Regions from separate parts of the Streptomyces sp. NPDC047042 genome, predicted to be linked through region 2. Evidence: riboswitches for the same ligand, from Rfam matches in the RefSeq annotation. Region 2 holds a riboswitch; each other region holds the start of a gene.
What was found. A riboswitch is a leader RNA that binds a small molecule or an ion and turns the genes downstream of it on or off. The one in region 2 is predicted to bind S-adenosylmethionine.
Positions count from the first base shown of each region.

Region 1 (7,893 bases), on a different contig from region 2:
AAACGCGTGAGGTTGCCGCACAGAGCACAGCGCCACCGGGTCGTGTCGGTAGGCAGAGGAACCGTCATCGTGGATATGTTCGCTTTCCTTCTAGTATCCGTGCTGCGCCAGTTTCCCTGGAGCGTGTGGCTCGTAACCCTAAGGCCTGCCGGGTACCCACCGCCCGTCCGTCCACAGCGGCGAGGCGGTCTGCACTGTTCGGTCCCGTTACGTCATGCTCTGTGTCCATGGTCGGCGAGTTCGAAAAATGGCGCACGACGCTCGGCAGATCGGTGGGCAGATCGGTCGGCGGATCGGTCCGCGCCCAGTCGGCGCCGGTGACGTACGGGCTGATCGCCGTCTGCTGTCTGCTCTTCGTCATCGGCCCCGCCTCGGGCCTGAACCCCGGGTACGGCACCGGTGACGCCCTGCTCGCCGCCCAGCGGGCCTACTTCCGGCGCTGGGGCGTGGTCCCCGCCGACCTCTTCACGGGCTCCCCGCGGGCCACGCTCACCCCGGCCACAGCGCTCTTCGTGCACGGCAGCTGGGTCCACCTGCTGGGCAACATGCTGTTCCTCTACGTCTTCGGCGCGATGACGGAGGAACGCCTGGGCCATCTGGAGTTCGCCCTCTTCTATCTGGGCTGCGGCTGCCTCGCCCTGCTGGGGTACGCCGCCGCCAACGCCGGCTCGCAGCAGACGCTGGTGGGGGCGTCCGGGGCGATCTCGGCGGTGCTGGGCGCGTTCCTGTACCTCTTCCCGGGCGCCCGGGTCACCAGCCTCTTCCCGTTCCTCTTCTTCCTGCCGCTGCGCTTCCCCGCCTGGCTGACCCTCCCGTTCTGGGTGACCCTCCAGTGGGTGGCGGCGGGCCGGGCGTCCAGCGGCCCGGGAGTCGCGTATCTGGCGCACGTCGTCGGCTTCGGCCTCGGCTTCGTCCACGCGTGGGTACGGCATCGGCGTACCACTAGAGTGAGGTCCGCCCCAGCGCCGGCCACCGAGGGAGAGAACCAGCCGTGATCACCGCGATCGTGCTCATCAAGACCAGCGTGGACCGGATCCCCGAGATCGCGGAGTCGATCGCCGCGCTGGACAGCGTGAGCGAGGTCTTCTCGGTCACCGGTACGTACGACCTGATCGCGATGGTCCGCGTCAGGGCCCACGAGGACCTGGCGGAGATCATCCCCGGCAGCATCAGCAAGATCCCGGGCGTGGAGGCAACGGACACCCACGTGGCGTTCCGGACGTACTCCCAGCACGACCTGGAGGCGGCGTTCGCGATCGGGCTGGACAGCTGACCTGTTTTTAGCCCGTCCGGCGTTTGAGGACGAGCGCTTTCGGCGCGAAACGGGGGTCTGGGGGCAGCGCCCCCAGGGATGGGAACGGGTAGGGGCGGCGGGGGCGATCAAACCGCCGGCACGCAGCGCCCGCCCTCCGTCCGGTACTCCCACCGAGCCCCGTCCCGAACAAGCTCCTTGACGGCACCCACAAACCGCTCCACATGCTCATCGGGCGTCCCCGCCCCGAAGCTCACCCGGATCGCGTTCAGCGACTTCTCCCCGGGCGCCGCCTCAGGCGCCCCGCACTCCCCCTGAGTCTGCGGCTCACTGCCCAGCAGCGTCCGCACCAGCGGATGCGCGCAGAACAACCCGTCCCGCACCCCGATCCCGTACTCCGCGGACAGCGCAGCGGCGAAGTGCGAGCTGTTCCACCCCTCGACGACGAACGAGATGACCCCGACCCGAGGCGCGTCGTCACCGAACAGCGACAGCACCCGCACCTCGGGCACCTCCGCCAGCCCCGCCCGCACGGTGTCGATCAGGTACTGCTCCCGGGCCACCAGCGACTCGAACCCGGCCTCCGTGAGGGCGTTGCAGGCAGCGGCGATCGAGTAGGCACCGATCACATTCGGCGACCCCGCCTCGTGCCGCGCCGCACTGTCGTGCCACTCCACGTCCACTCCCCCGTCCTCGCGCCGCGTGACCTTGCGGCTGGCGCCGCCACCGGCGAGGTACGGGTCGGCGGCGCGCAGCCAGTCGGCGCGGCCGGCCAGGACGCCGGAACCGAAGGGCGCGTACAGCTTGTGGCCGGAGAAGGCGACCCAGTCGACGTCCAGGTCCTGGACGGAGACCGGGTGGTGCGGGGCGAGCTGAGCGGCGTCCAGGACGATCCGGGCACCGTGCTCGTGGGCGGCGGCGGCCAGCTCCCGTACGGGCCACAGCTCTCCGGTGACGTTGGAGGCGCCGGTGACGCAGACGAGGGCCGGGCCCTTGGGGTCGCGGGCGGCGAGGGCCTCGCGGAGGGTGGCGACGGCCTGCTCGGGGGTGCGCGGGGCGTCGAGGTAGGTGACCTGGGCGTGCTGCCAGGGCAGCAGCGAGGCGTGGTGCTCGGTCTCGAAGACGAAGACCTGGCAGCCGTCGGGGAGGGCGGAGGCCAGCAGGTTCAGGGAGTCGGTGGTGGACCGGGTGAAGATCAGCTGGTCGTCGGCGCGGCAGTCCAGGAACTCGGTGACGGTCCTGCGGGCGTTCTCGAAGAGGTCCGTCGACAGCTGGGAGAGGTAGCCGGCACCCCGGTGCACACTGCCGTAGTAGGGCGCGTACGCGGCCACGTCGTCCCAGACCCGCTGGAGAGCGGGGGCGCTGGCGGCGTAGTCGAGCGCCGCGTAGGTGACCTCGCCGCCGGTGACGAGCGGGACGGTGACATCACGGCCCAGAACGGGCAGCGGGGCACAAACGGTCTGGGCGGCGGCAACGGTGGAGACAGACATGGCGAACTCCCGTGAGAGACAAGAGGAATCGCTGTGCGAGCGGACACGGACGGCCCATGGCTACGGACGTCGGACGTGGCTCAGCACAGGAAAGGAAGGTGAAAAGGGTGCGCGGAGGCGGGGCTCGGCAGCCCTATCGCATTCGCTTGCTCACGGAAGACTCCCTCGAACGACCAGGACCCCTGGTGTCGAGAGGGGCCCGCGCTTGCCGTAAGCCTTGCTGCCTACGGCCTGGTCTTCATCCCGGGGCACCCCGCCACGGACGGAGGGTTGCCGGACAGTCGGCCGGGGCCTCATGACTGTCACTCATGACCTGGAAGAGAACGTAACGGAGGTGATCGACGTCCCGCAACCCGTGTCCGGATCGCGGGACGCCCACCACCGAGGAACCGCTGGGAGTCGCTAGGAACCCCAGGAGTCGCCAGGAGCCGCTAGGAGTTGCTGGCCGCCGCCCACCGCTCGAGCGTCCGCTTCGCCGCCCCGGAGTCGATGGACTCCGCGGCCCGCGCCATTTTGGCGCCGATCTGCTCGGCGAGCGAGCCCGGGCCCGGGTCCAACGCCACCAGCGCCGCCGCCGAGTTGAGCAGCACGGCATCCCGTACGGGCCCGGTCTCGCCGTCCAGCAGCCGCCGGGCGACCGCGGCGTTGTAGGAGGAGTCGCCGCCGCGCAGCGCCTCCACCGGGACCAGTTCGATGCCGACGTCGCGGGGGTCGAAGGTCTCCTCGGTCACCTTGCCGTCCCTGACGACCCACACCCGGGAGGTGGCGGTGATCGTCAGTTCGTCGAGGCCGTCGTCGCCCCGGAACACCAGGGACGAGTTGCCGCGCTCGGCGAAGACACCGGCGACGATGGGCGCCATCCGGGGGTGCGCGACCCCGACCGCCTGGGCTTTGACCTTGGCGGGGTTGGTCAGCGGGCCCAGGATGTTGAAGACCGTGCGGATGCCCAACTGGCCGCGCGCGGCGCCCACATGACGCATCGCCGGGTGGAACTTGGCCGCGAAGCAGAAGGTGATCCCGGCCTCCTCCGCCACCTCCGCCACCCGCTTCGGCGTCAGCTCCAGATTGACCCCGAGCTGACCCAGCACGTCCGACGCCCCGGAGGCCGAGGAGGCCGCCCGGTTGCCGTGCTTGACGACCTTGGCTCCCGTGCCGGCGATGACGATCGCGGACATCGTGGAGATGTTGACCGTGTTGGCGCCGTCGCCGCCGGTGCCGACGATGTCGACGGCCGGGCCCGGTACCTCGATCACGTTGGCGTGCTCGTACATGGCCTCGACGAACCCGGAGATCTCCTCGACGGTCTCGCCCTTGGCGCGCAGCGCCACCACGAACCCGGCGATCTGCGCGTCGGTCGCCTCACCGCGCATGATGAGGTTCATCGCCCAGGCGGTGTCGGCCGCGCTCAGGTCATGGCCGTCGAGAAGGCCGTTCAGCACGCGGGGCCAGGAACGGACCGCCGCGGTGTCGCCTCCGGCGGGGTTCACAGCGCTCATCTGCCGCTCCTGGGTACCGTCCCTGCGGGCTCCGCGGGACCTCTAGTGGGAATGGGCACACCCTATCCAGCCCGGCGGCACGACGAAGGGCCCCGTCCGGTGTACGGACGGGGCCCTTCTGCCGTGTGTGGCGAAGCTGGGTGATCAGTGGTGGCCGTGGCCGCTCGTGATCTCCTTGTACTCCTCGGCGGTGGGCTTGGCGATCTGGCTGTCCTCGCCGTAGTACGACTCGCTGAGCCTGGCGCGCAGCTTCTCGGTGCCCTTCACCTTGCGCTCGACACCGTTCTCGTCGACCGTGGCGCCGATCGCGGCCGGCACGTACTGCTCGTGCGCGGTGAGGGTGTGCAGGGCCTCCTGGCTGAGCGGCTCGTGCACCTCGATGAACTCACCGTGCGGCAGGCGCTTGATGATGCCGGACTCGCGGCCGTGCAGCACCTTGTCCTTGTCGCGGCGCTGGAGGCCGAGGCAGATCCGCTTGGTGGCGATGAACGCGAGGACCGGGGCGACGAAGAACGCCACTCGTACGAACCAGGTGATCGCGTTGATCGACAGGTGGAAGTGCGTGGCCCAGAGGTCGTTTCCACCACCGATCAGCAGCACCATGTACCAGGTGATCCACGCGACACCGAAGGCCGTACGGGTCGGGGCGTTGCGCGGGCGGTCCAGGATGTGGTGCTCGCGCTTGTCGCCGGTGACCCAGGACTCGATGAACGGGTAGACCGCGATCGCGACCAGGACCAGCGGGAAGATGACCAGCGGGATGAACACGCCCAGGACGAGCGTGTGACCCCAGAAGTTGATCTCCCAGCCGGGCATGACACGGATCAGACCCTCGGAGAAGCCCATGTACCAGTCGGGCTGGGCGCCGGTGGACACCTGGTCCGGCCGGTAGGGGCCCATCGTCCAGATCGGGTTGATCGAGGCGATCGCCGCGATGACCGCGATGACACCGAAGACCAGGAAGAAGAAGCCTCCGGCCTTGGCCATGTAGACCGGCAGCAGCGGCATGCCGACGACGTTGTTGTTCGTCTTTCCGGGGCCCGCGAACTGCGTGTGCTTGTGGTAGAAGACCAGGATCAGGTGCGCCACCATCAGGCCGAGCATGATGCCCGGCAGCAGCAGTACGTGGATCGAGTAGAACCGGGCCACGAAGTCGCCGCCGGGGAACTCGCCGCCGAACAGGAAGAACGACAGGTACGTGCCCACGACCGGCACGGACAGGACCGCGCCCTCCATGAAGCGCACACCGGTGCCGGAGAGCAGGTCGTCCGGGAGCGAGTAACCGGTGAAGCCGGTGAACATGCCCAGGACGAACAGCAGGAACCCGAACAGCCAGTTGACCTCGCGGGGCTTGCGGAACGCACCCGTGAAGAACACGCGCATCATGTGCACGAACATGCCGGCGAGGAAGATCAGCGCCGCCCAGTGGTGGATCTGCCGGATCAGCAGACCACCGCGCACATCGAAGGAGATGTGCATGGTCGAGTTGAACGCCTCGGACATCAGCTGGCCCTGCAGCGGGATGTAGCTGCCGTGGTACTCCACCTCGTTCATCGACGGGTGGAAGAACAGCGTCAGATACACACCCGTGAGGATGATGATGATGAAGCTGTACATGCAGACTTCGCCGAGCATGAACGACCAGTGGTCGGGGAAGATCTTGCGCATGTTGGTCTTGGCCAGGGAGTAGATCCCCAGTCGGCCGTCGGCCCAGTCGGCGACCCGCTCACCGGCGGGTGCCTTCTCGCGCGACGAACGCGCGTCGGTGTTTGCCGTAGTGCTCATCCGCGCTCCCAGAATGCAGGACCGACGGGCTCGGAGAAGTCGCCGAGCGCCTCGAGGTAGCCGTCGTCGTTCACACCGATGCGCAGCTGCGGCAGGGCGTGACCGGCGGGGCCGAAGATCACCCGGGCGCCGTCGGAGAGGTCGAAGGTGGACTGGTGGCAGGGGCAGAGCACGTGGTGCGTCTGCTGCTCGTACAGGGAGATCGGGCAACCGACGTGGGTGCAGATCTTCGAGTACGCCACGATGCCCTCGTGGGACCACTCGAGTTCGCGCTTGTCCTTGATGTTGTCCGGCTGGATGCGGACGATCATCAGGGCGGCCTTGGCGATCTCGGTCTGGAACTCGTGGTCGTCCTCCTCCAGGCCCTCGGGCTTGGCGAAGGTGAGGGAACCGACCGCGATGTCCGAGGGACGCAGCGGCTCGTTCGTGTTCATGTTGACGAGCTGCTTGCCCTTGGACCACATGGTGTGGCGGAGCTTCGTGCCGGGCAGCGGGCCGAGGTCGCGCAGCAGCATGACGCCGGAGAGCGGGAACAGGGCCAGCGCGCCGAACATCGTGTTGCGGACCAGCTTGCGCCGGCCGATCGCGGACTCCTTGGCGCCCTGCTTGAAGTCGGCCAGGACCTTCGCCTTGACCTCGGGCGGCGCCTCGATGGCGTGCCGCTCGTCGACGAGTTCCTCGTCGGACATCAGGGTGCGGGCCCAGTGGACCGCGCCCGCGCCGATCAGGAAGAGCGCGAGGCCCAGGGACAGCCCCAGCGCGAAGTTCAGCGCGCTGATGTGCCCGATCGGGAAGACGTAGATCGACTTGTCGGCCGGGATCGCCACGTACGAGGCGATGAAGGCGACGGTGGCCAGCATCGACATCGTGAACAGGAAGGCGACCGCACGCTCGGACCGCTTGGCGGCCCGCTCGTCGATGTCCTGGACACGGTGTTCGTGAGGCGGCAGCCCCGGGTCCGCGAACGGGTTCTTCTCGTCCGCGACGCCGACGGCACCGTGCTCGGTTTCGTGCACAGCGGGCAGCTTCTCTTCTGGAGTGTCTTGGCTACTCATGACTTCTTGGCCTTTGCGGTCCGAGCGGCGACCCAGACGGCGACCGCGATGAGCGCTCCGAGTCCGAAGATCCAGGCGAACAGGCCTTCACTGACCGGTCCGAGACCGCCCAGACCGAGGCCGCCGGGCTCGACGGTGTCATCGCCGTTGACCGCGTTGAGGTACGCGATGATGTCCTTCTTGTTCTTCTCCGACAGCGTCGTGTTGGGGAAGGACGGCATGTTCTGCGGGCCGGTCAGCATGGCCTCGTAGATGTGCTTCGGGGCGACACCCTCAAGGCTCGGGGCGAACTTGCCGTGCGTGAGCGCACCGCCCTTGCCGGTGAAGTTGTGGCACATCGCGCAGTTGGTACGGAAGAGTTCACCGCCCTTGGCGATGTCCGCTCCCTCGGGGCCGAACTGCTCCTCGGTCGGCACGGCGGGACCGGCACCGAGCGACGCGATGTACGTCGCGAGCTGGTCGATCTCGGCCTGCGAGTAGATGTTCTTCTTCTTGGGGATCTGCGCTGCCTGCGAGGTCGCGGCCGGCATACGGCCGGTCGACACCTGGAAGTCGACCGCCGCGGCGCCCACACCCACCAGGCTCGGACCGTCGGAGGATCCCTGACCGCCGGTGCCGTGGCAGCTGGCGCAGCCCACGGAGTACAGCCGCTGTCCCTCGGTGATGGTGAGGGACTGGGCGGTCTCATCGGCCTCTGCCCTGCCTGCGGGCTTGAGCGTGCTGTACAGCCCCGCGACGGCCGCCAGCGCGATGAGTAGGACGACGACCGCCGCCATCGGATGGCGTCGTCGTGCGGAGAGCTTTTTCACGGATTA
Region 1 covers NZ_JBEYVP010000033.1:4,352-12,244, reverse strand. The annotation lists gene ABZ855_RS33375 (hypothetical protein) at 1-68, opposite strand, end outside; gene ABZ855_RS33370 (rhomboid family intramembrane serine protease) at 228-995, shown strand; gene ABZ855_RS33365 (Lrp/AsnC ligand binding domain-containing protein) at 992-1,273, shown strand; gene ABZ855_RS33360 (aminotransferase class V-fold PLP-dependent enzyme) at 1,381-2,742, opposite strand; SAM riboswitch class IV at 2,939-3,056, opposite strand; gene trpD (anthranilate phosphoribosyltransferase) at 3,174-4,238, opposite strand; gene ABZ855_RS33350 (cytochrome bc complex cytochrome b subunit) at 4,383-6,023, opposite strand; gene ABZ855_RS33345 (Rieske 2Fe-2S domain-containing protein) at 6,020-7,078, opposite strand; gene ABZ855_RS33340 (c-type cytochrome) at 7,075-7,887, opposite strand.
Region 1: it holds a riboswitch for S-adenosylmethionine, as region 2 does, so the genes downstream of both, ABZ855_RS33360 (aminotransferase class V-fold PLP-dependent enzyme) here and ABZ855_RS32795 (ABC transporter substrate-binding protein) in region 2, are expected to answer to the same signal.

Region 2 (7,893 bases):
GCCGCCTCGTTGGCCCTGCCGACGCTGGCGATGGCGTCCACCTGGCCGGACTGCAGACTGCCGGCGCGCACACCCGCCTCGGGCACCACCTTGAACACCAGCTTGTCCAGGTACGCCTCCCCCTTCTTGGCCCACAGGGAGGAACCCCAGTCGTATCCGCTGCGCCTGGCCAGGGTCACCGACTGGTTCTGCACGTACTGCTTGAGCACGAACGGCCCGGACCCGATCACCCCTTCGCTGCACTTCTGCTGCGGGGTCCTCTTCACGCTCGCCGACGACTCGATGCCCAGGGAGTGCGTCGAAGTGGCCTGCAGGAACTGGGCGTTGGGCTGTTCGAAGGTCACTCTCACCGTGAGCGGGTCGATCGCGGTGGTGCTCTTGACGCCGCTCAGGTAGCCCTCGGCCAGGGTGCCGAGCGCGCCGAGATCCGGCACCGCGTCGAAGTTGTCCTTGACCACCTGCGCGGTCAGCTTCGACCCGTCGCTGAAGGTGACCCCCGGCCGCAGATGGAACGTGAACGTCCTGGCGTCGGAGCTGATCTCCCAGCTCTTCGCCAGCCACGGCACGATCTTGCCGGTGTCGGGGTCCTGGTCCGTCAGGGAATCCACGATCTGGCGTACCGAGTAGATGGTCTCGTTGCTGGCGACCTGCTGCGGATCGACGCAGCCGGCGTCCGAACCCACCGCGAAGGTCAGGGTGCCACCGGACTGCGGCCGAGCGCTGCCGGCGCCGGAGCCCTCGGCGCCCGACCCGCAGGCGGTCAGCAGAACACTGCTGGTGAGGAGGGCGGTCAGGGCTGCCCATCGGGGGGATCTGAAAACCGGAAGTGTTGTCACGCGGAGGGTTCTCCTACTCGTGTCACCAGGCATGGAGGTGCCGTACGAGGCACACAGCCGTGCGTGGGTGTGCGGCCCCGGCCGGTGCGACACCGGTGGCGGGGGAGCGCTGTGCGACAAGGATCAGGGGGAAGCGGAGTCAGCCACGAGAGAGCGCGGTGACGACCGGCGCATGCCGAACCGCGGCCGACGGCGAGGTGGAACCGTCAGGCCTGACAGAGGCAGCTGGTCGAGCGCTTCAGATCGATGTGGCGTCGGCGCGCGAGCCGCGAGAACACCGTGGCGACGGCGAAGGAGGCACTGGGGTCACTGGCGTGCCGCATACCGCTCCTCCCCCGTCCCAGGCCCCGGTCACGGGGCCACGCGCTTGCGGGGATCATCGGCGATCCTCGCCGGGCTTTCACCTGGAGCACCCCACCGCGCGGGAGGGTTGCCGGTCAGCGAGCCAGGGCTTGACGCTGACACTCAATGCCGTTGGTGATCGTACGGAGCACTCTCGTCGTACGTCAATGGCGGATCCAGGGCCTGAGACGGACCGATCCCCGGCACGCCTGCGGGGCCGGCTCACGAACTGTCGTGATCCCGGGAGGAGTTCGGCGAGGCCGGCCTGGGAGGGCGAGGGGGCCTGGGAGGGGATCACGACGTCGAGGGCGCGGATGCCCGGGACCACGACCCGCTGCTCGGCGAGCGCGGTGACCGGGTCCTCGATCAACCCCGTTCCGCTCGGTTGGGTGTGGAGCCGCCGATGCGTCTCAGTCGTTGCCCAGCGCCATCGAGACCACGACCTTGCCCGCCTTGGTGCGCCCCTGCTCGACATGCGCCATCGCTTCGAGCGTCTGGTCGAACGGGAAGGTGCTGTCGATGACCGGGCGGAGCTTCCCGCTGTCGTACAGCGCGCCCAGTTTGCGCAGCTGGGAGCCGCTGGCCCGCATGAAGAAGAACTCGTAGCGCACTCCCAGCGCCCTGGCCTGCTTGCGGATCTTGCGGCTGAGGGTGTTCATGACCAGGCCCATGAAGGAGGGCGCGCCGAGCTGCTTGGCGAACGCGGCGTCGGGCGGGCCGACGACACTGACGGCGAGGCCGCCGGGCTTCAGCACGGTCAGCGACTTCTCGAGGTTCGCCCCGCCCGCGGCGTCCAGCACCAGGTCGTAGCCGGAGAGCACCTTGGAGAAGTCCTCCTTGGTGTAGTCGACGACGACATCGGCGCCGAGGCTCCTGACCAGCTCCTCGGTCTCGGTGTTCGTGGTGGTCGCCACGGTGGCCCCGAGGTGCTTGGCGAGCTGGACGACCGTCGACCCGAGGCCACCGGCACCGGCGTGGACGAGTACCTTCTGCCCCGGCGTCACATGGGCGCGCTCGACGAGAACCTGCCAGGCGGCCAGCGCCACCAGCGGCACGGCGGCGGCCTCTTCGAGGGTGAGGGACGCCGGCTTGGGGGCGACATCGTCGACGTCGATCGCGATGAACTCCGCGAAGCTCCCTACCCGCAGGTCGCGCGGACGGGCGTAGACCTCGTCACCGACCTGGATGCCGTGTACGGCGGAGCCGACCCGCGTCACCACGCCGGCCACGTCGTGGCCGAGGGGGAACGGGGTCTTGTACTTCAGGAGCTGCTTGAAGTCCCCGTTGCGGACCATCTTGTCCAGCGGGTTGATGCTCGCGGCGCTCACTCTGACCAGGACGTCGCGGTCTCCGACGGTGGGCTCGGGTACGTCTGCGGCGCGTACGCCGTCCTTGCCGTACTTCTCGACGACGAATGCCTTCATGACGGGCGCCTTCCGGTGTGCGGGTCTCGGGGGTTTGAGGTGCTGGCCGCGACGCTACTTGCTGAGTATGGAAAAGTAAACTCAGGAGAGGTTAGTATCACTGCATGATGGATGCACGGACCGAAACCCTTCAGAACGCCGGCCGGGACCCCCGTCTCGACCGTGACACGTCGAACTGCTCGATCGCCCGGACCCTCGAGGTCGTGGGGGAGAAGTGGACGATCCTGATCCTGCGCGAGGTCTGGTACGGCTCCTCCCGCTTCGGTGACTTCGAACGGGTCCTGGGCTGTCCTCGCAACCTTCTCGCGGCCCGGCTGAGGATGCTCGTCGAGGAAGGCATCCTGGCCACCGAGACCTACAAGGAGCCGGGCTCGCGGAGCCGGCCGAAGTACGTGATCACGCCCAAGGGCGTGGACCTGGTCCCGGCCGTGATGGGGCTCCTGCAGTGGGGCGACCGCTACCGAGCCGACCCCGAGGGTCCGGCCATGCTGTCGAGGCACCGTGGCTGCGGCGCGCACGTGGACGCCCAGATCCGCTGCGACCAGGGCCACGTCGTACAGCCGGAGGACATCGAGAGCATCCCCGGCCCCGCTTTTCGTCTGCGGCCCGCCGAGTGAGCCCGGCGCGGCGCCGGCTGGTGTGAGCAGCCGGCGCCCGGCAGCCTATGCGGGGTGGTTGGCCCGCAGCGAGTTCTTGTCGATCTTGCCGACCGCGTTCTTGGGGATGGCGTCCACCACGAAGAATGTCGTCGGGCGCTTGTAGCCGGTGAGGCTGCGCGCGCAGAGGACTTCCAGCGCCGCCGCATCGACGCTCAGGTCCGGTCGCGGCTGGACGTAGGCGACGACCACCTCGCCCCACTTCTCGTCGGGTACGCCGATCACGGCGGCCTCGAGCACCGACGGGTCGCCCGCCAGCACGTCCTCGATCTCCTTGGGGTAGATGTTCTCCCCACCCCGGATGATCATGTCCTTCGAACGCCCGACCAGGGTCAGATAGCCGTCCTCGTCGAGGTGGCCGATGTCGCCCGTGTGCAGCCAGCCGTCCACGACGACCTTCGCCGTCTCCTCGGGACGCCCCAGATAGCCACGCATGACATTGGCCCCGCGTACGAGGACCTCACCGTCACCACCGGGTGCCACCTCGCCACCTTCGGCATCGACGATCCGGATCTCCTGGCCGGGGAAGGGGAGCCCCACCGTTCCGGCGCGCCGGGGACCGTCGACGGGGTTGATGGTGGAGCCGCAGGTTCCCTCGGACAGGCCGTACCCCTCGACGAGCGGGAACCCGTACCGGGCCTCGAACCGGGTCAGCAGTTCGGCGGAGGCGGGCGCCGCCCCGCAGACGCCGAAGCGCAGGGACGAGGTGTCGGGGCGGAGCTCGTCCGGGAGCGCCGCGAGCATGCCGTAGATCGTCGGCACGGCACTGAAGAAGGTGGGGCGTTCGCGCTCGACGACGTCGAAGAACGTCTGGGGGCTGAACCGGTCGGCGATGACGACGCTCGCGCCGGCCAGCAGCGGTACGAGGATGCTGACCACGATGCCGTTGACGTGGAAGAGCGGCAGGATCAGCAGGCATCGGTCGGTCGGTCCGACGCTCAGCGACAGGCGCCCCATCTCCGCCATGGCGTCGATGTTGGCGTGGTCGAGCATCACGCCCTTGGGCACACCGGTGGTGCCGCTGGTGTAGATGAGGAGGGCCAGCGCGGACAAGTCCGTATACGGCGGCTGCTCCGACCCCGCCTCCTCCTCGTGCAGGTCGCCGACGGCGAGCAGGGCCACGCCGTCCGGCGCGACGGCCGCACCGTCCTCGACGACCAGCAGGCGCGCACCGCAGTCCTTGAGCTGCCGGTCCACTTCGAAGTCGGTCATGCTCGGGTTGACGGGGGTGATGGTGGCACCGAGCCGCCAGGCGGCGAACATCAGGAGTACGAACTCGACCCGGTTGGTCAGCTTCAGGGCGACGACGTCACCGGGACCGATGCCGAGGCCGTGCAGCTGACGAGCCGTCGTCCGGACGCGGCTCAGCAACTGCGCGTTGGTGAGGGACTGGTGCCTGTCCGATACCGCGGCCCCATGAGGGTCGAGCTCGGCGCGGCGGTCGGGCAGAGAAGCGAAGTTCATGGCGAGGCTGTACCTGTCTCGGGGTGGTGCGACCCCGCAAGGAGTCAGGAAGGCAAGAAGTCAGGGAGTCGAGAAGCCGGCGAGTCAAGGAGTCAGGGCGTCGACACGGCGGGAGCCGGGCGCAGTTGACGGACGAGGAACTCGGTCTGGTCCCGTACCAGCGTCTCGAAGGTCTCACCGGTGTAGAAGTCGAAGTGACCGGCGTCGTACCGCTTGATCTCCCCCTGGGGAGCGGTGGCCGCGTACCGCAGGGTCTGGGCGGGGGGCGTGACCGAGTCGGTGTCGCTGACGCAGAACAGGATCGGCATGGCGACCTTCTTCGCCGCACGCCCGGGCCGGTAGCGCGCGATGGTCGGGATCACCCGCGCCGCCACCTCGTTGCGGAACGTCGTGCCGGGCGGCTGCAGCGCCTGGTAGCCGGGCAGGGCGTCCGCGGCGTTCATGAGGGCCGGCGTGCCGGGCGCGGCGGCGATGGGAACCAGTGCGGGCGCCTTGCCGCGCACCGCGGCGGCCAGATCCCGGGCGACCACGGGCATCATCCTGAGCGAGGCGAGCGGACCGAGCGCGAGCGCGGAGGCGAGACCGTCGGTGAACGGGCACTGGGCCACGGCCGCGCTCAGCTCCGGATGGCGGGAGGCGACGGTGATGGCGTGGCCGCCGCCGAAGGAGCTGCCCCACACGGCGACGCGGGTGCGGTCGAGGTCGGGGCGGCCCTTGACGTAGTCGAGGGCGGCATCCCAGTCGGCGAGCTGACGCTTGATCGACAGGAGCTGGCGGGGGTGGCCGCCGCTGTCGCCGAAGTGCCGGTAGGTGAAGGCGACGGCGGCTATGCCGGCCTGTGCGAAACGCTCGGCGAAGGCGTCCAGGCGCATTTCGCGGACCGCGCCGAGACCGTGGCCGAGGACGACGACGGGCGGGGAGGTGACGCCCGTGGGGAGGTAGAGCCAGCCGGCACAGTTGCTGTCGCCGGACCGGAACGTGATGTCCCGACGGGTGAAGGGCAAAGGAGTGGTCATCGGGTTCACCGTCCGTTCGTCGAGCGGCGGCCGGGCACGCTCCCCGTCGCGAGTGACCGCGCGTAGGTGTCGGGTTCGTAGAGCGGGAGTTCGCCCGTGGCGTCGGTCGTCTCCATGTAGTCCCGCATCAGTTCCTGACCCTCCTTGGACATGACCCTGACGAAGAACTCCGCGCGTTCGACGTGCAGGCCGTCCTCCAGCGACATCGAGCCGCCGAAGTACACCGATCGCTTGGCGGCCGCGACCGACCCCTTCGAACGCTTGCCGAAACGTTCCGCGAGTTCGACCGCCTGCGCGACCACCTTGTCCTGCGGTACGACCTGGTCGACCGCCCCGTTGGCCAGAGCCTCCGCGGGCGTGAACGGCTTGCCTTCGAGGATCGCGGCCAGGGACCGGTGCGTGCCGATCAGGCGCGTCAGCCGCTGGGTGCCGCCGCCACCCGGGATGATCCCGAGGAGGATCTCCGGCTGGCCGATGAAGAAGTCCCCGTCGGCCATGACGCGCAGATCGCAAGCCCAGGCGAACTCGGCACCGAGACCGAGAGCCGAACCGTTGAGGGCGGCGACGAAGAGAGCACCGCTGGCGTTCATCCGCAGGAAGGTCCGGTGCAGATGCTCGAGCTGGAGGGCGCCCCGCATCGGGGTCCTGCGCAGCAGCGGCCCCAGAAGGCGGGACCGGTCCACGTGCTTCGCCATGCGTACGACGGCGGCGGCACCGCGGCGCCCGACCGTGGGGCTCTCGGCACCCCCTTGCTGCAGCCATCGCACCGCGGCATGGCTGACGAACCGCTCGGGGTGCGCCCCGGTGAAGACGACGGCGCGGATCTTCGGATCGCGGTCGACCCGGGTGACCAGTTTGTCCAGCTGCTGGGCGATGTTGAGGCCGAACACCTGATGCGGGCCCCCGTCGACCCGGACCACCAGGACGGCCCCGCGATCTTCGATCACCAGTTGGCCGTTGTCTTTGTACGTCATGAATTCTGCTCCCGTGCTGAGTTCATGGGGTGGAAATTGCGAGGGGAGAGCCGCGAACGCGTGACGCGTCGCGGTGCTGGGGCCGGGTGCGCCCCGATGGGCTCTGTCCGCACCGGCGGCGAGAGACTGGTCCGGCGCGTGATGACGGGTCCGAGGACGGACGCGGGCATCCGGGAGTACACGTCACCTGCGATGTGTACTATTGCCGTGAAGATTCAGATAACCAAGTTATTACCGGCGTGTCAACGGTGGAGGCGTACGAGACATGGCAAGGCGGGCAAGAGTCGATGACGCGCCGGAACGACTTGTGCAGGCGGCCGTCGGTCTGCTGGCCGAGCAGGGGCCGTCGGCCCTGAAGGTGCGCACGGTGGCTTCCGCGAGCGGACTGTCGACGATGGTGGTCTACAGCCACTTCGGCGGGATCCCGGAGCTGATGAGCGCGGTCGCCGACCATGGATTCAAGGAACTCGGCCGGGCCTTCGCCCAGGTGCCGGTGACGGACGACCCGGTCGCCGATCTCTTCGTCATGGCCCTGACCTCTCGCCGGCTGGCCCGCGAGAACCCGCACCTCTACGACCTGATGTTCGGACTGTCCACGAGGGCGACCTATCGGCCCGTGTCGGATACGAACCTTCGCCTGAGCGGACGTTCCCCGGCCTTCCGGGACGCCTACGCGCATGTCGTCGCGGCGTGCGAACGGCTCATGGACTCCGGCCGGGTCCAGAGGCGGGAAACCGAGGTCGTCGCCGCCCAGCTGTGGAGCTTCGTGCACGGCTACGTCACCCTTGAACTCGCTGACCATTTCGTCGAGTTCGACGACGCCGTGGCCCAGGTGCTCCGGACCATGGGCGTCAACTTCGCAGTCGGGCTGGGTGACGAACGGGGACGAGCCGAGGCCTCGCACGAAGCCGGTACGCGCCTGTACGACTCGATCGTCCAAGGCGGGTGAGAGGACGGGCGGTTGGTGCTACCTGGTGCGCGGCTTGGACGACCCGGGCTCCGTGGCCGGGGTGTTGGTCCCCGGTGTGAGTTGGCCATGCCTCCCCAGGGCCGTCACCTCCCGCTCGAGCGACGGAACCGCGCGGGCCGCGAAACGCCTCGTCCAGGGCCAGGCCATCGGTGAATTCAGCGCCGCCTTGGCCCAGTTGGCCACGACGACCGCACGCGGGACGTACACGCGG
Region 2 covers NZ_JBEYVP010000032.1:25,443-33,335, forward strand. The annotation lists gene ABZ855_RS32795 (ABC transporter substrate-binding protein) at 1-836, opposite strand, end outside; SAM riboswitch class IV at 1,195-1,309, opposite strand; gene ABZ855_RS32800 (NADP-dependent oxidoreductase) at 1,589-2,602, opposite strand; gene ABZ855_RS32805 (helix-turn-helix domain-containing protein) at 2,710-3,219, shown strand; gene ABZ855_RS32810 (AMP-binding protein) at 3,265-4,722, opposite strand; gene ABZ855_RS32815 (alpha/beta fold hydrolase) at 4,815-5,738, opposite strand; gene ABZ855_RS32820 (enoyl-CoA hydratase/isomerase family protein) at 5,744-6,712, opposite strand; gene ABZ855_RS32825 (TetR/AcrR family transcriptional regulator) at 6,978-7,661, shown strand; gene ABZ855_RS32830 (SDR family oxidoreductase) at 7,680-7,893, opposite strand, start outside.

Region 3 (7,893 bases), on a different contig from region 2:
CGGGCCTCACCCACCCGGTCCTTCGTTATCACTCTCACCTTCAGAGTGCTAACGCCAATGATTAGCACTCGCCCCTGCCGAGTGCAAGCGGCTCTCGAAGATCCCCAGGTGAACGGCGGGTACCTACGCGCCGGTAGGCATGGCGCCGACGGTCGGTGGACATGCCGATGGGCCCGCACCCCGTGAGGTCCCACGAGGTACGAGCCCATCGAATCCTTCAACGAAGGAAGAAGAACGTCGCTTGCGGTGCGCCGGCGCGTTGCTTCAGCTGGTCGCCAGACGGACCATGTCCGCCTGCGGCCCCTTCTGGCCCTGCGAGATCTCGAAATCGACCCGCTGACCTTCCTCGAGGGTGCGGTAGCCGTCCATCTGAATCGCGCTGTAGTGGACGAAAACATCCGCACCACCGTCGACCGCGATGAAGCCGTACCCCTTCTCCGCGTTGAACCACTTGACGGTGCCCTGAGCCATGCCTAACTCCCCTATTACTGGCCCTTGCACGGACCCGCACTTCGCGGATCCGGGTCAGACCTCACCCCCCCAACCGGTGGAGGTGTGCGCCGGAACGCGTCGACCGCGGCCGAATGTATCTGTCCAACTGCCCTCTGCAACAGGTCAATCGGACGAGAAATCCGGGCACGCCAGGTCAGGAAATATGCGGAGAATTCACGCGGATTCAGGGCAAGCCGGGCCCCACAAAGAGAACAAAAAACGCAAAAGGCCTGCACACTTTGGCTACTTCTCGTTGGGTGCGCGGCAGGAATTAATACGCGTGCGGCGAGCGAGATGGTGCGGCTTCCCCAACTGTACCGCGCTCAACCATACAGAATTGCCCCCTCCGTTTCTCTCACGGAGGGGGCAATTCGATGAACTCTCGGTAACCGATGTTACCGACGGTTACTACTGGCGGGTATCACGGCCTCGCGGCTCAGCCTCCGGCCACAGCCGGGATGATCGACACACCGGCGCCGTCCGGCGTCGCCGTCTCCAGCCCCTGCTCGAAGCGGACGTCGTCGTCGTTGACGTACACGTTGACGAACCGACGCAGCTTCCCCTGGTCGTCGAGCACCCGGGCGGCGATCCCCGTGTGGTTCTTCTCCAGATCGGCGATGACCTCCCCAAGGGTCCCCCCTTCGGCACTCACCTCGGCCTGCCCACCGGTGTAGGTACGAAGGATGGTAGGGATACGGACGCTAACGCTCACGATGAAACCTCCGGTCAGGTGGAGCGCCCCTTAAGGGGCGCGGGGAACTGCGCGACCAGCCCCCACCGGCCCGCAGACAACAAACGACTAAACGAGCCCGGACTCCCGGAACGACTCAAGGCTGGGCCGAATAGTCGCGGTCAGCCCGACATCGGCAACCGCGTCCAGCGTCTTCAGCCCGTCCCCGGTGTTCAGCACAACAGTCGTGAGCGTCGGATCCAACAACCCGCTCTCGATCAGCTTCTTCGTCACCCCCACCGTCACACCCCCGGCGGTCTCCGCGAAGATCCCCTCCGTGCGCGCGAGCAACCGGATCGCGTCGACCACCTGCTCGTCGTTCACGTCCTCCACCGCACCCCCGGTCCGCCGCGCGATGTCCAGCACGTACGGCCCGTCCGCCGGGTTGCCGATCGCCAGCGACTTGGCGATCGTGTTGGGCTTCTGCGGCCGTACGACGTCGTGCCCGGCCTTGTAGGCCACGGACACCGGCGAGCAGCCCTCCGCCTGGGCACCGAAGATCTTGTACGGCTTGTCCTCGACCAGCCCGAGCTTGATCAGCTCCTGCAGACCCTTGTCGATCTTCGTGAGCTGCGACCCGGAGGCGATGGGCACGACGAGCTGGTCCGGCAGCCGCCAGCCGAGCTGCTCGCAGATCTCGTACGCGAGGGTCTTGCTGCCCTCCGCGTAGTACGGGCGCAGGTTGACGTTGACGAAGCCCCAGCCCTCGCCGGCCGGGTCGCCGATCAGCTCGGAGCAGAAGCGGTTCACGTCGTCGTAGTTGCCCTCGATGCCGACGAGCTCGCCGCCGTACACCGCGGCCATGACGACCTTGCCCTGCTCCAGGTCGTGCGGGATGAACACGCAGGAGCGGAAGCCGGCGCGGGCGGCGGCGGCGCCGACGGCACCGGCCAGGTTGCCCGTGGAGGAGCAGGAGAGGGTGGTGAAGCCGAAGGCGCGGGCGGCCTCCAGGGCCTGGGCGACGACCCGGTCCTTGAAGGAGTGGGTCGGGTTGCCGGAGTCGTCCTTGACGAAGAGCTTGCCGGCGTCGACACCCAGCTCGCGGGCGAGGTTGTCGGCCTTGACGAGCTTGGTCCAGCCGGGGTTGATGTTCGGCTTCTCGGCGACGTCCGCGGGGACGGGCAGGAGGGGCGCGTAACGCCAGATGTTCGCGGGTCCCGCTTCGATGCGCTTGCGGAGTTCCTCGGTGTCGTACGAGGAGAAGTCGTAGGCGATCTCCAGCGGGCCGAAACACTCCTCGCAGGCGAACACGGGACCGAGGGGGACCCGGTGGCCGCATTCGCGACAGGAGAGCGCGGCGGCGGGGCCGAGATCGACGGGGGGAACGGCGGAGGTGACGGAGCCGGTCGTGGTGCTCTCGGCAGTTTGCGCAGCCATGGAGGCGAAACCCTTCCTCATCTTTCTCACGACGCGTTTCGCCGTGAGACGGATTTGGCACCTTCCCGAGCCGGGAGCCTCGCTGACCGTTAGCGGATCACGAGTGCCGACTGGAGGGTTGCCGGGGCTTCATCGGGCCGTATCCCTCTGCCCCTCTGGATGAGCGGTATGAAGTTGTCAGGTTGTGAGCTTGTGAACGCCGCTGCCCTCGGACATGCGATGGTCACCCGCGTTGTTCAAGACTGTAACCGAAGGCTTGGATGGTGGTGGGAGCCGTCCGAACCGCGAGATACAAGATCGCGCTTCCCCCCACGAACGTAAGGGAGAGCCGCACGTGCTGGAAGACGTCGAGCGCTGGCTGAGCACGCGCTCCTGGGCCGCCCGCGACCGCCCGCTCAAGAAGCTGATCGCCGCGAAGCGTTCCTCCAACGCCACGGTGAGTGTCGTCCTGCCCGCGCTCAACGAGGAGGAGACGGTCGGCGAGATCGTCGCCGTCATCCGCCGGGACCTGATGCTGAAGGCGCCGCTGGTCGACGAGATCGTGGTCATCGACTCCGGATCGACCGACCGTACCTCCGAGGTGGCCGCCGCTGCGGGCGCCCGGGTCGTGCACCGCGACGACATCCTGCCGCGCATCCCGGCGGTTCCGGGCAAGGGCGAGGTGCTGTGGCGCTCGCTGCTCGTGACCAGCGGGGACATCGTCTGCTTCGTCGACGCGGACCTGAAGGAGTTCTCGTCGGAGTTCGTCTCCGGGATCGTGGGCCCGCTGCTCACGGACCCGGGTGTCGACCTCGTCAAGGCGATGTACGACCGCCCGCTCGGCACCGAGCTGAATTCGCTCGCCTCCGGCAGGACCGCCGGCCAGGGCGGTCGTGTGACCGAACTCATGGCCCGCCCCCTGCTCAACATGCACTGGCCGCAGCTGGCCGGCTTCGTCCAGCCGCTCGGCGGCGAGTACGCGGCCCGCCGCTCGCTCCTCGAACAGCTCCCGTTCCCCGTCGGCTACGGCGTGGAGCTGGGCATGCTGATCGACGCCCTGCACCTGGTCGGTCTGGACGCGCTCGCGCAGGTCGACGTGGGAGTGCGCAAACACCGCCACCAGGACGGCCAGGCCCTGGGCCGGATGGCCGCCGCGATCTACCGCACCGCCCAGCTCAGGCTGGCCCGGGGCCATCTCATCCGCCCTTCCCTCACCCAGTTCGAACGCGGGGAGGACGGTTTCGAGCCGCGTACGTACTCGGTGGACACGGAGGAACGCCCGCCGATGGCGGAGATCGCGGAGTACGCGGGAAGGAAGGTCGCGTAGCCCGGCGCAACGCCACCCGTGCGGCTTGTATACGGCCGGTACGTACGCCTGTACGTTTGAGCGTTTCCGGCCCGGGCTAGGTTCAGGCGTATGGCTTCGACGCAGGGTGAGCAGGAAGTGCAAGGCGTGCCGGGTGTGGCGGGCGTACAGGACGAGCGGGCGGGCGGATACCGCGTGCTGGTCGCGTCCAACCGCGGCCCGATCACCTACGAGGTCCAGGAGGACGGCTCGCTGCACGCCCGGCGTGGCGGCGGCGGGCTGGTCTCCGGGCTGTCGGCGATCGGGCCGGACGCGGACGCCCTGTGGGTCTGCTCGGCCCTCGGCGACGGCGACCGCGAGGCGGTCCGGCGGGGAGCGGGCGAGCCCGGGGTGCGGATGCTCGCGATCCCGGCCGACGTGCACGCGGACGCGTACAACGGCATCGCCAACTCGGTGCTGTGGTTCGTCAACCACATGCTGTACCAGACCCCGCTGGAGCCGGTCTTCGACGCGGAGTTCCGGCGCCAGTGGGCGTCGTACGAGGCCTACAACCGGGCGTTCGCCGAGGCTCTGGCGGCGGAGGCGGCCGAGGGCGCGTCGGTGGTGGTCCAGGACTACCACCTGTGCCTGGTCCCGGGCATGCTGCGCGAGCTGCGCCCCGACCTGCGCATCGGCCACTTCTCGCACACCCCATGGGCACCGGCGGAGTACTTCCGGATGCTGCCGTACGACATCTCCGAGCAGCTCCTGCGCGGGATGCTCGGCGCGGACCGCCTCGGTTTCCTCACCCGCCGCTGGGCGGACGCGTTCACCGCCTGCTGTACGGACCTGGTCGGCGGCCTCGGCGACACCCGGATCGGCGTACACGGTCTGGGCGCGGACGCGGACTTCCTGCGCCGGCGCGCGCACGAGCCGGACGTCGAGGAGCGGATGGCCGCCCTGCGGACGGAGATCGGCGGAAACGGCGACCGAAAAACAATCGTCCGCGTGGACCGCACCGAACTGTCGAAGAACATCGTGCGGGGACTGCTGGCGTACCGGCAGCTGCTGGAGGACCGCCCCCAGTGGCGCGAACGGGTCGTCCACGTCGCGTTCGCGTACCCCTCCCGCCAGGACCTGGCGGTCTACCGCGACTACACGGCCGAGGTGCAAAGCCTGACAAACGACATCAACTCAACCTACGGAACCCCCACCTGGACCCCGGTCCTCCTCCACGTCAAGGACGACTTCGCCCGCTCCCTGGCCGCCTACCGCCTCGCCGACGTGGCCCTCGTCAACCCCATCCGCGACGGCATGAACCTCGTCGCCAAGGAGATCCCGGTGGTCTCCGACGAGGGCTGCGCGCTGGTGCTGTCCCGGGAGGCGGGGGCGTACGAGGAACTGGGCGAGGACGCCCTCGTGGTGAACCCGTACGACGTCACGCAGACGGCACGGGCCCTGGAGGACGCGCTCAACATGCCGCCCGGCGAACGTGCGGAACGCACGAAACACCTGGCCGCGGCGGCGACGGCGCTGCCCCCGGCCCAGTGGTTCCTGGACCAGCTGAACGCGCTCAGCGACTGAGGACGGTCCGCTGAAGGGCCTGAAGCAGCCGTACGACTCCGGCGGGGCCGTCGACGACCAGGTCGGCGCGTTCCGCCAGCTCCGTCACGGCCTCGGCGCTGTTGCCGCTGCACACCAGCAGGCCCGGGATTCCCTGCCGGCGGAGCTTCTCCACCGCCGCGAACGCCGGGAGGTCGCCGAGGTCGTCACCGGCGTAGAGGACGGAGGTGGCGCCGATCTCGCGGACGTACTCCTCGAGGGCGACACCCTTGTCCATGCCGGGCGGGCGCAGCTCCAGCACGAGCCGCCCGGGTTCGACGATCAGACCATGCCGGGTCGCCAGGTCGGCGAGGGGCTCGCGCAGCGCCTCGAACGCGGCCTGCGGGTCCGACGCGCGCCGCGTGTGCACGGCGACGGCCCGGCCCTTCTCCTCGATCCAGGCGCCCTTCCAGGCCCCGAACCGCTCGAGAAATTCGGGCAGTTCGGCACGGACGGCGGCAACGCCGGGATGCGGGTCGGGCGCACTGACCTCGCCGGTGCCGGCGTCCCACCGCTCGGTGCCGTAGTGCCCCAGAACGACTAGATGCTCAAGCCCCGACACCCCCGCGAATCCACCGTGCCGCACAGCGACCCCGGCGGGCCGCCCGGTGAGAACGGCCACGGAGGCAACCGCGGGGGCAAGCCCGGAGAGAGCGGAAAGAGCCTCGGGATGAGCCCGGGCCTGCTCAGGATCGGCAACGATGGGAGCAAGGGTCCCATCAAAGTCAAGAACGACAAGGGCCCCCCGGGGCCGCCCAAGAATGGCCTCCAGCCCATCACGACCGGCCTGAGTAAGGGGCGTAGGCAGGGAATCCATGCACCCGACCCTAGCGGGCACTCCAGTACCTTTTCAGCCCCGGCCCGGCACCCTCAGCCCGTCCGGCGTTTGAGGACAAGGCCCGTCCCCCCGCTACCGCTCCCCCCGCCGCCCCTCCCGCACCCTCCGCAACCTGTTCACCGTCACCGGATCCCAAGCCAACGCCCGCTCGTCATCAATCAACGCATTGAGCAGCTGGTAATACCGAACCGGCACCAACCCCAACTCCTCCCGGATCGCCCGCTCCTTGGCCCCCGGCCCAGCAAACCCCCGCCGCTCAAGCGCGAGAATCTCCCGCTCCCGCCGCTCCAGCTCCGGCTTTCCGCCCACACCCTCACTCATACGCCGAACCTACTACTCGGCCTACGCCGACCTACTCCGCGTTCTCCGCCCTATTGGCCTCCCCCTGCAACTCCGCGAGCACCCGCCCCGGACTCCCACCCGCAGCGAAAACCGTCCCGATCCGCTGCTTGATGTCCGCGCTGACCTGCGCCCAGGACGTCTTGCCGACCGGATAGAGCTGGGCGTTCGGCAGCTCCGCCAGGAAGGGCGCGAGGTCCTTGTCCTGGGCGGCCGTGGACATCGTCCGGGACGCGGAGGTGGTGACCGGCAGAAGGTCGTACTCGCGGGAGAAGGCGAGGACGTTCTTCTCGTCGTAGACGAAGTCGAGGAAGTCGCCGACCTGGCTGCCGTGCCCGTTCTTCTTGAAGGCCATCATCCAGTCCGCGACCCCCATCGCGGCCCGCGTCGAGTTCCCCGTACCGGGCATCGGCACCATGCCGACGTCGACCCCCTTGGCCGCCGCGATCTTCATCAGCGAGGGATGGCCGTTGAGCATGCCCACCTCACCGCGTGCGAAGGCGGCGAAGGCGGCGGCCCGGTTGAGCTTGCCGGGGGCGACGGGACCGGTGAGTCCCTTGTCGACGAGTTCGTCCTTGAGCCAGGTGAACGTCCTGATGTTCTGCGGGGAGTCGATGCCGTAGGTGCCGACGGGGCTGGTGTAGCCGTCGCCGCCGCTGAGCAGCCACTGCATGGTCTCGGCCTGTGCCTCCTCGGGGCCGAGCGGAAGGGCGTACGGGTACTTCACGCCCTCGTCCTTCAGCGCGGCGGCGTCGGCGGCCAGCTCGTTCCAGGTGGTGGGCGGGGTGAGGCCGGCCGCGGTGAAGAGCTTCTTGTTGTAGAAGAGGAGACGGGTGGAGGCGGCGAAGGGCATGCCGTACTGGGTGCGGTTGACCTTTCCGGCGTCGGCCAGCCGGGCGACGAAGTCGGCCTGGGTCGGGATGGAGAGGATGTCGTCGGCCTGGTAGAGGTCGCCCTTGGCGGCGTAGTCGGCGTACGCGCCGATCTGCGCCAGGTCGGGCGCGTCACCGGCGGCGACGAGCTCCTTGACCTTGCGGTCGACGTCGTTCCAGGAGTAGACGCTGACGTCGACCTTCACATCGGGGTGCGTGTCCTCGTACGCCTTGACCAGGTCGTCCCAGTACTTCTGGGAGCTGTTGGTTTCGGAGTCGCCGTAGTCGGCGGCGACCAGCTTCAGGGTGACCTCACCCGAGCCGGTGGCTCCGCAGCCCCCGAGCGCTGCCGTCACTGCCGTCATACCGAGTGCGGACA
Region 3 covers NZ_JBEYVP010000010.1:9,261-17,153, reverse strand. The annotation lists gene ABZ855_RS13230 (cold-shock protein) at 265-471, opposite strand; gene ABZ855_RS13225 (MoaD/ThiS family protein) at 929-1,204, opposite strand; gene thrC (threonine synthase) at 1,292-2,599, opposite strand; SAM riboswitch class I at 2,614-2,765, opposite strand; gene ABZ855_RS13215 (glucosyl-3-phosphoglycerate synthase) at 2,934-3,905, shown strand; gene ABZ855_RS13210 (trehalose-6-phosphate synthase) at 4,080-5,447, shown strand; gene otsB (trehalose-phosphatase) at 5,437-6,282, opposite strand; gene ABZ855_RS13200 (DUF3263 domain-containing protein) at 6,376-6,624, opposite strand; gene ABZ855_RS13195 (extracellular solute-binding protein) at 6,656-7,893, opposite strand, start outside.
Region 3: it holds a riboswitch for S-adenosylmethionine, as region 2 does, so the genes downstream of both, thrC (threonine synthase) here and ABZ855_RS32795 (ABC transporter substrate-binding protein) in region 2, are expected to answer to the same signal.